DNA from 3 places in the Streptomyces sp. NPDC051243 genome. Region 1 is predicted to be linked to each of the others. Evidence: riboswitches for the same ligand, from Rfam matches in the RefSeq annotation. Region 1 holds a riboswitch; each other region holds the start of a gene.
The links. Region 1 has a riboswitch for cyclic di-AMP ahead of ACIBAG_RS33760 (M23 family metallopeptidase). Riboswitches for the same ligand answer to the same signal wherever they lie in the genome.

Region 1 (3,269 bases):
GGTGCGCCGCTGGGCGGCCCGGGAGGCGCCGAGCGGCTCCAGGAGGGTACGCATCTCCAGCAGGTCGGCGGCCTCCTGCTCGGTCGGCTCGGCGACGCACGCGCCCGCGTGCCGCCGGGTCACCACGAAGCCCTCCGCCTCCAGGGTGCGCAGGGCCTCCCGCACGGGGACACGGGAGACGCCGTAGCGGCGCGCGAGGAGTTCCTCGGTGAGCCGGCTGCCACGCTCGTAGACACCGGCGACGATGTCGTCCCGGATCGCCGTGCACACCGAGTGCGCCGGAATACGCATGACCGACCTCCGCCTTAATCCCCGTGAAACGTCGACGAATGACGTGTGTTCAGTGACTCTATTGCAACCGGCCGGAATTTCCGACGGCGGACCGGAATCCATGGATATTTTTTGGACAGCGGTTCGTGCGAAACACCGAAAGCCCCGGCCAGGAGAGCCGGGGCTTCGGGGAGCGGAGCCAGTGCCGTCGGACGACCAAGCGGGCATCGTCAGACGATCACGGGGATGGTGAGCCTCCACGCGGGTGGAAGTGGAAAGGGTCACACACGCGGGCGCGTGGAAGGCGTCACCTCCGCGCGCGTGGGAGTCGTCAGACCCCTCACGCGCGCGTGGAGGGCGTCAGAGGTTCACGCCGTGCGAGCGGAGGTAGGCGACGGGGTCGATGTCGGAGCCGTACTCCGCCGTCGTACGGGCCTCGAAGTGCAGGTGCGCCCCGGTGACGTTGCCGGTGGCGCCGGACAGGCCGATCTGCTGGCCCGGGGTGACCGTCTGGCCCACCGAGACGCCGACGGACGACAGGTGGCCGTACTGGGTGTACGTGCCGTCGTTCATCTTGATCACGACCTGGTTGCCGTACGCCCCGCCCCAGCCGGCCTCCACGACGGTGCCGGAGCCGACGGCGTGCACGGAGGTGCCGCTGGCGGCGTGGAAGTCGACGCCCGTGTGGCTGCCGGAGGACCAGACGGCGCCGCCGGCCTTGTAGCCGGTGGAGACGTACGAGCCGGAGATCGGGGCCACGTAGGACAGCAGACGCTTGCGCTCGGCCTCGCGAGCGGCGCGTTCCCTGGCCTCGCGCTCCTTCTTGGCCTTCTCCGCCGCCTTCTTGCGCGCGGCGTCCTCGGCGGCCTTCTTCGCCGCGGCGGCCTCCTTGGCCGCCTGCTCCTGGGCGTCGGCCTGGGCGTCGATCTGGTCGGCGATCGAGTTGTCGACGCTGATGACGGGTATGAGGCCGGTCTGTTCGGCGGCGGGTTCCGCGGCGAGTGCCGGGGCGGCCAGGGTGCCCATGACGCCGGTGGCGGTGAGGGCGGCGACGCCGGCCGCACGGGCCGTCGTGCGCTCGAACCGGCTGGGCCGGCGGTGCTTCCCGGTGGGGCGGTTCTTCCCGGTGGCGCAGGTGAACGCCATGTAGTGGCTGATCCTTTCCTTCCTTCTCGCCTACCGGGTTAGCTGACGGGTTCGGAGCAGGAAGGTCTCCTACGGACCCCCTCGCCTTCGCGCGGGCGTCCGATTCACCCCAGGGACTACGGGTGGGTCCCCGGCTCCCCTGGCTCGCGCCGTACGGGGACTCGGCGATGACTGTCCGGTGCCGCGGGCGCGGCGCACTGCCTGACGGACAGCCCGGAAGACGCTAAACGGGACATCTTTCAATCCCCAAATGGATCCCGGATTTTGTAGCGCATCCCACAGGCCAGACAGGCAACCTCTCCTCAATTCGGGCATAAAGGGGCCCTGGCGACTCTGTCGTCACCAGGGCCCCTACGCGCGCGCGGCGCCGTAATGCACCGTCTACTCGGCTGCCACCACGGTGACTTCGCCGATGCCGAGGGCCTCGACGGGCTCCCGGATCGCGGCCGCGTCGCCGACGAGGATGGTCACCAGGCGGTCCGCCGGGAAGGCGCTCACGGCCGCCGCGGTGGCCTCGACGGTGCCGGTCGCGGCGAGCTGCCGGTACAGCGTCCCCTGGTAGTCGTCGGGCAGGTGCTGCTCGACCTGGTCGGCCAGCGTGCTCGCCACGGACGCGGCGGTCTCGTACTTCAGCGGCGCGACACCGACGAGGTTCTGCACGGCGAAGTCCCGCTCGGCGTCCGTGAGGCCTCCCTCGGCGACGCCACGCAGTACCGTCCACAGGTCCTGCAGCGCGGGACCGGTGTTCGGGGTGTCGACGGAGCCGCTGATGGCGAGCATGGCCGCGCCCGTGCCGTCCGGGGCGGAGCGCAGGACCTGCCCGAACGCGCGCACGCCGTAGGTGTAGCCCTTCTCCTCGCGCAGGACCTTGTCCAGCCGGGAGGTGAGGGTGCCGCCGAGGCAGTACGTGCCGAGCACCTGCGCCGGCCACACGCGGTCGTGCCGGTCGGGGCCGACCCGGCCGATCAGCAGCTGCGTCTGGACGGAGCCGGGGCGGTCCACGATGACGACGCGGCCGGTGTCGTCCGCGGTCACCGGCGGGACGGGCCGCGGCTCGGCCGGGGAGCCGGTCCAGGCGCCGAGGGTGTCGCCGAGCAGGGCGTCGAGGTCGACGCCGGTGAGGTCGCCGACGACCACGACGGTGGACGTGGCGGGGCGGACGTACCGCTCGTAGAAGGCCCGCACGCCCGCGGAGTCGATGCCCGCGACCGTGTCCTCGGTGCCCTGGCGCGGCCGGGACATGCGCGAGGTCGCCGGGAACAGCTCCTTGGAGAGCTCCTTGGCGGCGCGGCGCGAGGGGTTGGCCAGCTCGTGCGGGATCTCGTCGAGCCGGTTGCGCACCAGGCGCTCGACCTCGGCGTCCGCGAACGCGGGCGCCCTGAGGGCGTCGGCGAGGAGGTCGAGCGCCTTGGGCAGGCGGGAGACCGGCACTTCGAGGCTGACGCGGACGCCTGGGTGGTCCGCGTAGGCGTCGAGGGTGGCACCGCAGCGCTCCAGCTCGGCGGCGAACTCCTCGGCGGTGTGCTTGTCGGTGCCCTCCGACAGGGCGCGCGCCATGATCGTGGCGATGCCGTCGAGGCCCTTCGGCTCGGCGTCCAGGGGCGTGTCCAGGAGCACCTCGACGGCGACGACCCGCTGGCCCGGGCGGTGGCAGCGCAGGACCGTCAGGCCGTTGTCCAGCTTGCCGCGCTCGGGCGCCGGGAAGGCCCAGGGCCGGGCCTGGCCGGCCTGGGGCTGCGGGTGGAACTCCATGCTGGCGAGCTCGGTCACTGCGCCGACTCCTCGTTCTCGTCGGTGGTCTCGGCGGCCTCGGCTGCGGTCGGCTCGTACACGAGCACCGCGCGGTTGTCGGG
Region 2 (3,269 bases), on a different contig from region 1:
GGCTCCTCGACCCTGGTCACCCGGGGCATGCCGAACCTGTCGGCGCGCCACGGCCGCGACCATGCGGTGCCGTAGGAGCCGGGCGCCGCCGGGGACGTGACTTCGAGCTGAGCGGCATCGGCCATGCCTTCCCGCCCGGCCACCGCATCCGCCTCGCCGTCTCCTCCGCGTACTGGCCGTGGATCTGGCCCCGGCCGGACTCGGCGGCGGGCTTCACCCTCGAACCGGCCGGGAGTTCCCTGGAACTTCCAGTACGTGCACGTGCGTTGCACGAGGCAGCGATCACCTTCGAGGAACCCGGAGCAGGCGCCGCCGCTCGGCGTGAACGCCCCCGTCACGCTGGACGAACCGCGCCCCGAGCGGCTCGTCCTACGGGACGTGGCCAAGGGCGAGTGGCGCCTGGAGGTAGACCCTCGGTACGGCGGCACGCGCGTGTACCCCGACGGTCTGGAGTTCACCGAGGAGGCGCTGGAGACGTACACGATCAACGAGTCGGATCCCCTGTCGGCCCGCACCCGCTCGTACTGGTCGATCCACCCACCGCCCGGAGTCGGCGTGGAACGCCACGGTGCGCACTCGCTCGCAGATCAGCTGCGACCGGACGGACTTCATCACCTCCACCGAGGTGATCGGCCTGGAGGGCGAAGAGGTACTTTTCCACCGGACATGGGAGAAACGGACTCCACGGACAGCCGGTTAAACGCGAGTTGGACCCATTGCCCGATTTGCCGCTCTTGTGGATGCCAGTGAGTTGAGTCACGCACGGACGACCGCCCGCCCGACCCGGCACACCGCGTCCTTCCTTGCAGCAAGCGCAAGTTGAAGATTGGCAACCGCAAAGGATCAAGCACCCCATTCACGCCAGACCATGGTCAACCGCACGACGGGCGACCATGGCACTTGTTCCGGGCATGTGCTCTCGCATACGTTCCCGCTCGTCGGGCGGACGCCGAATCCTGCCGCCGCCCGAGTCATCCACCGACGCACTCACACACGCACGGCAGGAGCGGGGGACCCAGGTAAGTCGCCGCACCGGTCGCCTTGATGGCGCACCGGCCGCGGCTAGGGGTGAAGTCGCGCCGCCACACGGCGGCACGGCCGGGCACCTCCCCGCCCGAACCCGACAGCTCACCTCGCAGGCGTCGGAGAGGAACAGCGCCATGGCCCGAGGCAAGCACCGCCGCCCCCGCACCAACCCGCTCACCCGCCACGCCGTCGCCGCCGGAACCGGCACCGCCGCGCTCGCCCTCCCGCTCCTGGGAGTGTCCACCGCGAACGCCGCGGAGACGGCCCAGGCCTCCGCCCCGGCGAAGGTCGGGTCCGTCACGTACACCACGAAGAAGGGCGACACGCTCTACGACATCGCGGACCGGTACGACGTTCAGGGCGGCTGGAAGCAGCTCTACAAGGACAACCGCAAGGCCGTCGGCGACAACCCCCGGCTGATCCACCCGGGCCTCGACCTGAAGGTCCGCGCGACGAAGAAGGCGAGCACGACCGCCGACAAGGCGTCCGCGCCCGCCAAGAAGTCCTCCGTCGCCCAGGCCACCCAGTCCTCCGTGAAGTCGTACCCGAACAACCTCGACGGCTGGATCCGCAACGCCCTGGACATCATGTCCCAAAACGGAATTCCCGGATCCTACGAGGGCATTCACCGCAACATCATGCGTGAGTCGTCCGGCAACCCGTCCGCCATCAACAACTGGGACTCCAACGCCGCCGCGGGCACCCCGTCCAAGGGCCTCCTGCAGGTCATCGACCCGACCTTCGCCGCCTACCACGTGCCGGGCACGGTGTACGACCCCTTCGACCCGGTCGCGAACATCGTGGCCGCGTGCAACTACGCGGCCGCGCGCTACGGCTCGATCGACAACGTAAACGGGCCTTACTAGACAAAAGGCATCTTTGACCGACGAACGCTCCCTACTGGACGAAGTCGGCCAAGATACCCGCGAACAGTCTCTCGAGGACGACGGCGATGCCGTCGTCCTCGTTCGACAACGTGATCTCGTCCGCGACCTCCTTGAGTTCGGGGTGCGCGTTGGCCATCGCGACCCCGCGGGCGGCCCAGTCGAACATCGGGATGTCGTTGGGCATGTCCCCGAAGGCGATGGTCTCGTGCGCCCCGAGGCCGAGGTGCTCGGCGGCGAGCGCGAGACCGGTCGCCTTGGTGATGCCGCATGGCTGGAGTTCGACGGTCCCGGGCCCCGACATGGTGACGGTGGCGAGCGAGCCGACCACCGAACGCGCCGTCGCCGCCAACTCGTCGTCCGAGAGGCTCGGATGACGCAGCAGCACCTTGCTGATCGGCTCGCACCACAGGTCGTCGCGATACTGCACACGTACGGCCGGCAGCGTGGGGTGGGGCATCAGATAGCCGGGCTCGATGAGCGTGAGGCCGTCGACGCCGTCCTGGTCGACGGCCGCGTACACCTGCCCCACCTCGGCCTCGATCTTGCCCAACGCGGTCTCCGCCAACTCCCGGTCCAGCGTGACCGACCACAGCAGCCGGTCCGCGCCGGCGTCATACAACTGCGCCCCCTGTCCGCACACCGCGAGCCCCGTACTGCCCAGGTCGTCGAGGAGCGGTCGCACTCTGGGCGCCGGCCGTCCCGTCACGACGAGGTGCTGCGCACCGGCCGCCGCCACCAGCGCGAGCGCGTCGATGGACCGGTCCGACAGGGTGTCGTCGCCTCGGAGCAACGTCCCGTCCAGGTCAGTGGCGATGAGTGAATATGCGATAGGTGCGGCCATGATCAGAGAATACGGACAGGACGCCCCATCGACTCGACGTGAACCGGACGGCTGCTGTGTTCACATGTGTTGACACCTGCTCCGGTTCGGGTTCGGTTCGCGCGCCGCAACTGCCTGCCGCCTGTTGCGATTTCACCCCCATGTGGTGCCCGCGGGCTCCTTGATGGTGGTGTTGACGCGGTTGAACAGGTTCATCACGCCGATGAGCAGGATGAGAGCCGACAGTTCCTTCTCGGCGAAGTGGTCGGCCACCTCATCCCACAGCGTGTCCGGCACCGACTCGTGGGATCGGTCGGCGAGGCGAGTGACCGACTCCGTCAACTGCAGCGCGGCCCGTTCGGCGTCGGTGAAGTAGGGCGCCTCCCGCCAGGCGGCAACGGCATCGATCCGCTCGTCACTCGCCCCGGCCTTGCGCAGATTGACCGTGTGACCGTGCACACAGGCGCTGCAGCCGTTGATCTGGCTGGCGCGCAGCCCCACGATCTCCACGAGCTCCTGCGGCAGGCCGCTCTCGC
Region 3 (3,269 bases), on a different contig from region 1:
GGGAAGCTGATCTTCTCGCGCTGGGAGAGAGCGTCGATCATCGCCTCGGCACGCTCGCCGATGCCCCGCTTGGGGACGTTGAGGATCCGGCGCAGGGGCACGGAGTCCTCGGGGTTGGCCAGCACCCGCAGGTAGGCCAGGACGTCCCGGACCTCCTTGCGCTCGTAGAAGCGAACCCCGCCGACGACCTTGTAGGGCAGCCCGACGCGGATGAACACTTCCTCGAAGACACGGGACTGGGCGTTCGTCCGGTAGAAGACGGCGACGTCACCTGCCTTCGCCTCGCCCGCGTCCGTCAGTCGGTCTATCTCGTCGGCGACGAACTGCGCCTCGTCGTGCTCGGTGTCCGCGACATAGCCGGTGATGCGCGCGCCCGCGCCCGCGTTGGTCCACAGGTTCTTGGGACGGCGGGACTCGTTGCGCTCGATGACCGCGTTGGCGGCGGAGAGGATCGTCTGGGTGGAGCGGTAGTTCTGCTCCAGCAGGATGGTGGTCGCGTCCGGGTAGTCCTCCTCGAACTGGAGGATGTTGCGGATGGTGGCGCCGCGGAAAGCGTAGATCGACTGGTCGGCGTCACCCACGACACACAGCTCGGCGGGCGGGACGTCGTACTCGCTGGGCGGCACGTCGACGGGGTGCTCGCGGGTGCCGACGAGCTCGCGCACGAGCGCGTACTGCGCGTGGTTGGTGTCCTGGTACTCGTCGACGAGGACGTGCCGGAAGCGGCGGCGGTAGTGCTCGGCGACGTCCGGGAAGGCGCGCAGCAGATTGACCGTCGTCATGATCAGGTCGTCGAAATCCAGCGCATTGGCCTCGCGCAGCCGCGACTGGTACAGGGCATAGGCCTGGGCGAGGGTCTTCTCGAAGCCGTCACTCGCCTGCGCCGCGAAGTCCTCCTCGTCGATCAGCTCGTTCTTCAGGTTGCTGATCTTGGCGCTGAAGGACTTGGGCGGGAACCGCTTGGGATCGAGGTCGAGATCCCGGCAGACGAGCGCCATCAGCCGCTTGGAGTCGGCGGCGTCGTAGATCGAGAAAGAGGACGTGAAGCCGAGCTTCTTGCTCTCCCGTCGCAGGATGCGCACGCACGCGCTGTGGAAGGTCATCACCCACATCGCGTTCGCGCGCGGGCCGACGAGCTGCTCGACTCGCTCCTTCATCTCACCCGCGGCCTTGTTGGTGAAGGTGATCGCGAGGATCTGCCCCGGATGCACATTCCGCTCGGCCAGCAGGTGGGCGATGCGGTGGGTGAGCACACGCGTCTTGCCGGAGCCGGCGCCGGCCACGATGAGCAGCGGGGTGTCCGAGTGGACGACGGCCGCCCGCTGGTTCTCGTTCAGCCCCTCCAGCAGCGCGGCCGCGTCGATGGCCGGCCGCGGGGCGCCGTCGCGGTAGTAGGCGTCCCGGTCCGGAGGCACGTCGAACTTCCCGCCGAACAGATCGTCCGGAACTGACTCCGGAGCGTGATCGTCCTCGGGCGGAGGCGGGGGTTCCTCCTCATGGGCCCGTGGGGCCTGGAGGTCCGCCAGGAAGCTGTCGTCAAAGAGGCTGCTCATCGCTCTCCGAGTCTAGGGCGCCCCACTGACAGCCCGCGGCCGACCCGAGAACATCGCCCGTTTCGACACTCCGCGATCTCCCCGCACACCCCGCCGGGACCCCTCTCACCCTCCATGACGCGCCCGTCACAATCCGCGATCGAAAACAGACGGAAGCCGCCCTCCACCCAAACAACACCAAAACCCGCCACACGCCCCCCAACCAACCACCACCGACGGCAAACAACGGCAAGGTCACGAAAATGTATCGGGCATATCGAACATCAACCTTCACAGGGGCCACACGAGTTGGCTACCGTGCCGGACAGGCCGCACGACCCCCACCGGCGAACGTCGCCGGGCCGCGCGGCCTCCGCCGAGTCCGGCACGCCACCGCGCAGCCGGAGCCGGGGACCCACCGAACCTCTGGGGTGAATCGGCCCGACTTCCCTCCCGGGAACGGCCGTAGGGCAACCCTTCCGAACCACCCGCCCGAACCCGACAGCTAACTCGGTAGGCGGAGCACGGAAGGAGTCGCCTCCCTTGGCGTCGCACCGCAAGTCGCGTCCCGCGGGTACGCGCGTAGCAGGCATACGGACCCCCGCCCTCGCCACGGCGGCCCTCACCTCCGTGGCCCTGCTGTCCCAGACGGCCAACGCGAGCCCCTCGACGGACGACAAGCCGAGCCTCGAAGAGGTCGAGAAGAAGGTCGACGACCTCTACCGCCAGGCGGAGTCGGCGACCGAGAAGTACAACGCGGCCAAGGAGAAGACCGCGAAGCAGCGCAAGCGCGTCGACACCCTCCTCGACGACGTCGCCAAGCGCACCCAGGAGCTCAACGAGGCGCGCGAGGAACTGGGTTCCTTCGCGGCCGCCCAGTACCGCACCGGGGCCGCCGCCCCCGACACGGCGACCTTCCTCCTGGCGGACACCCCGCAGGACTACTTCGACCAGACCCAGCTGATGGACCGCCTGACCGGCCGTCAGAAGCAGGCGGTCGACGACTACTTCACGCAGCAGTCCGCGACGATGAAGAAGCGCCAGGAGGCCGCCCAGAGCCTCGAGACGCTCACCGAGTCGCAGAACGACCTGCAGACCGCAAAGACCACGGTCCAGACGAAACTGTCCGACGCGCGCGAACTCCTCTCCAAGCTGACGGCGGAGGAGAAGGCCCGCCTCGCCGCGATCGAGAAGCGCAAGCAGGAAGAGGCCGCCCGCAAGGCCGCGGAGCTGGCCCGCCAGCAGGCGGAGGCGGAGGCCGAACGCGAGCGCCAGGAGGCCGCGGCCGCCCAGCAGCAGGAGAGCACCGAGTCGCCGTCCGACTCGAGCACCTCGGACTCGTCCTCCCCGGCCACGGACTCCTCGTACGCTACCAAGGCCGAGAAGGCTTTGGCCTTCGCCCGCTCCCAGATAGGCAAGCCGTACGTCTGGGGCGCCACCGGCCCCGACTCCTACGACTGCTCCGGCCTCACCCAGGCCGCCTGGAAGGCCGCCGGCGTGGACATCCCCCGCGTCACCTACGACCAGGTCAACGCCGGCACCACGGTCTCCCTGGCCAACGCCCAGCCCGGCGACCTGATCTTCTTCTACGACGACGTCACCCACGTGGGCATCTACATCGGCAACGGCATGATGATCCACGCCCCCAAGCCGGGCGCGTACGTCCGTGAGGAGTCGATCTACTACGACGGAGAGTCGTCCATCCACAGCGTGGTCCGCCCGGCCTGACGCATACGC

Region 2: another riboswitch for cyclic di-AMP. It lies ahead of ACIBAG_RS39875 (LysM peptidoglycan-binding domain-containing protein); the one in region 1 lies ahead of ACIBAG_RS33760 (M23 family metallopeptidase).
Region 3: another riboswitch for cyclic di-AMP. It lies ahead of ACIBAG_RS43160 (NlpC/P60 family protein); the one in region 1 lies ahead of ACIBAG_RS33760 (M23 family metallopeptidase).

What each region holds. Positions count from the first base shown of each region.
Region 1 covers NZ_JBITES010000015.1:136,521-139,789, forward strand. Annotated here, with positions in the region: gene ACIBAG_RS33755 (GntR family transcriptional regulator) at 1-291, opposite strand, end outside; gene ACIBAG_RS33760 (M23 family metallopeptidase) at 631-1,416, opposite strand; cyclic di-AMP (ydaO/yuaA leader) riboswitch at 1,430-1,593, opposite strand; gene ACIBAG_RS33765 (M16 family metallopeptidase) at 1,798-3,186, opposite strand; gene ACIBAG_RS33770 (M16 family metallopeptidase) at 3,183-3,269, opposite strand, start outside.
Region 2 covers NZ_JBITES010000021.1:48,571-51,839, forward strand. Annotated here, with positions in the region: partial or broken gene ACIBAG_RS39870 (CocE/NonD family hydrolase) at 1-700, shown strand, start outside; cyclic di-AMP (ydaO/yuaA leader) riboswitch at 970-1,155, shown strand; gene ACIBAG_RS39875 (LysM peptidoglycan-binding domain-containing protein) at 1,161-1,892, shown strand; gene ACIBAG_RS39880 (HAD family hydrolase) at 1,924-2,754, opposite strand; gene ACIBAG_RS39885 (carboxymuconolactone decarboxylase family protein) at 2,887-3,269, opposite strand, start outside.
Region 3 covers NZ_JBITES010000025.1:127,654-130,922, forward strand. Annotated here, with positions in the region: gene pcrA (DNA helicase PcrA) at 1-1,553, opposite strand, end outside; cyclic di-AMP (ydaO/yuaA leader) riboswitch at 1,897-2,067, shown strand; gene ACIBAG_RS43160 (NlpC/P60 family protein) at 2,076-3,260, shown strand.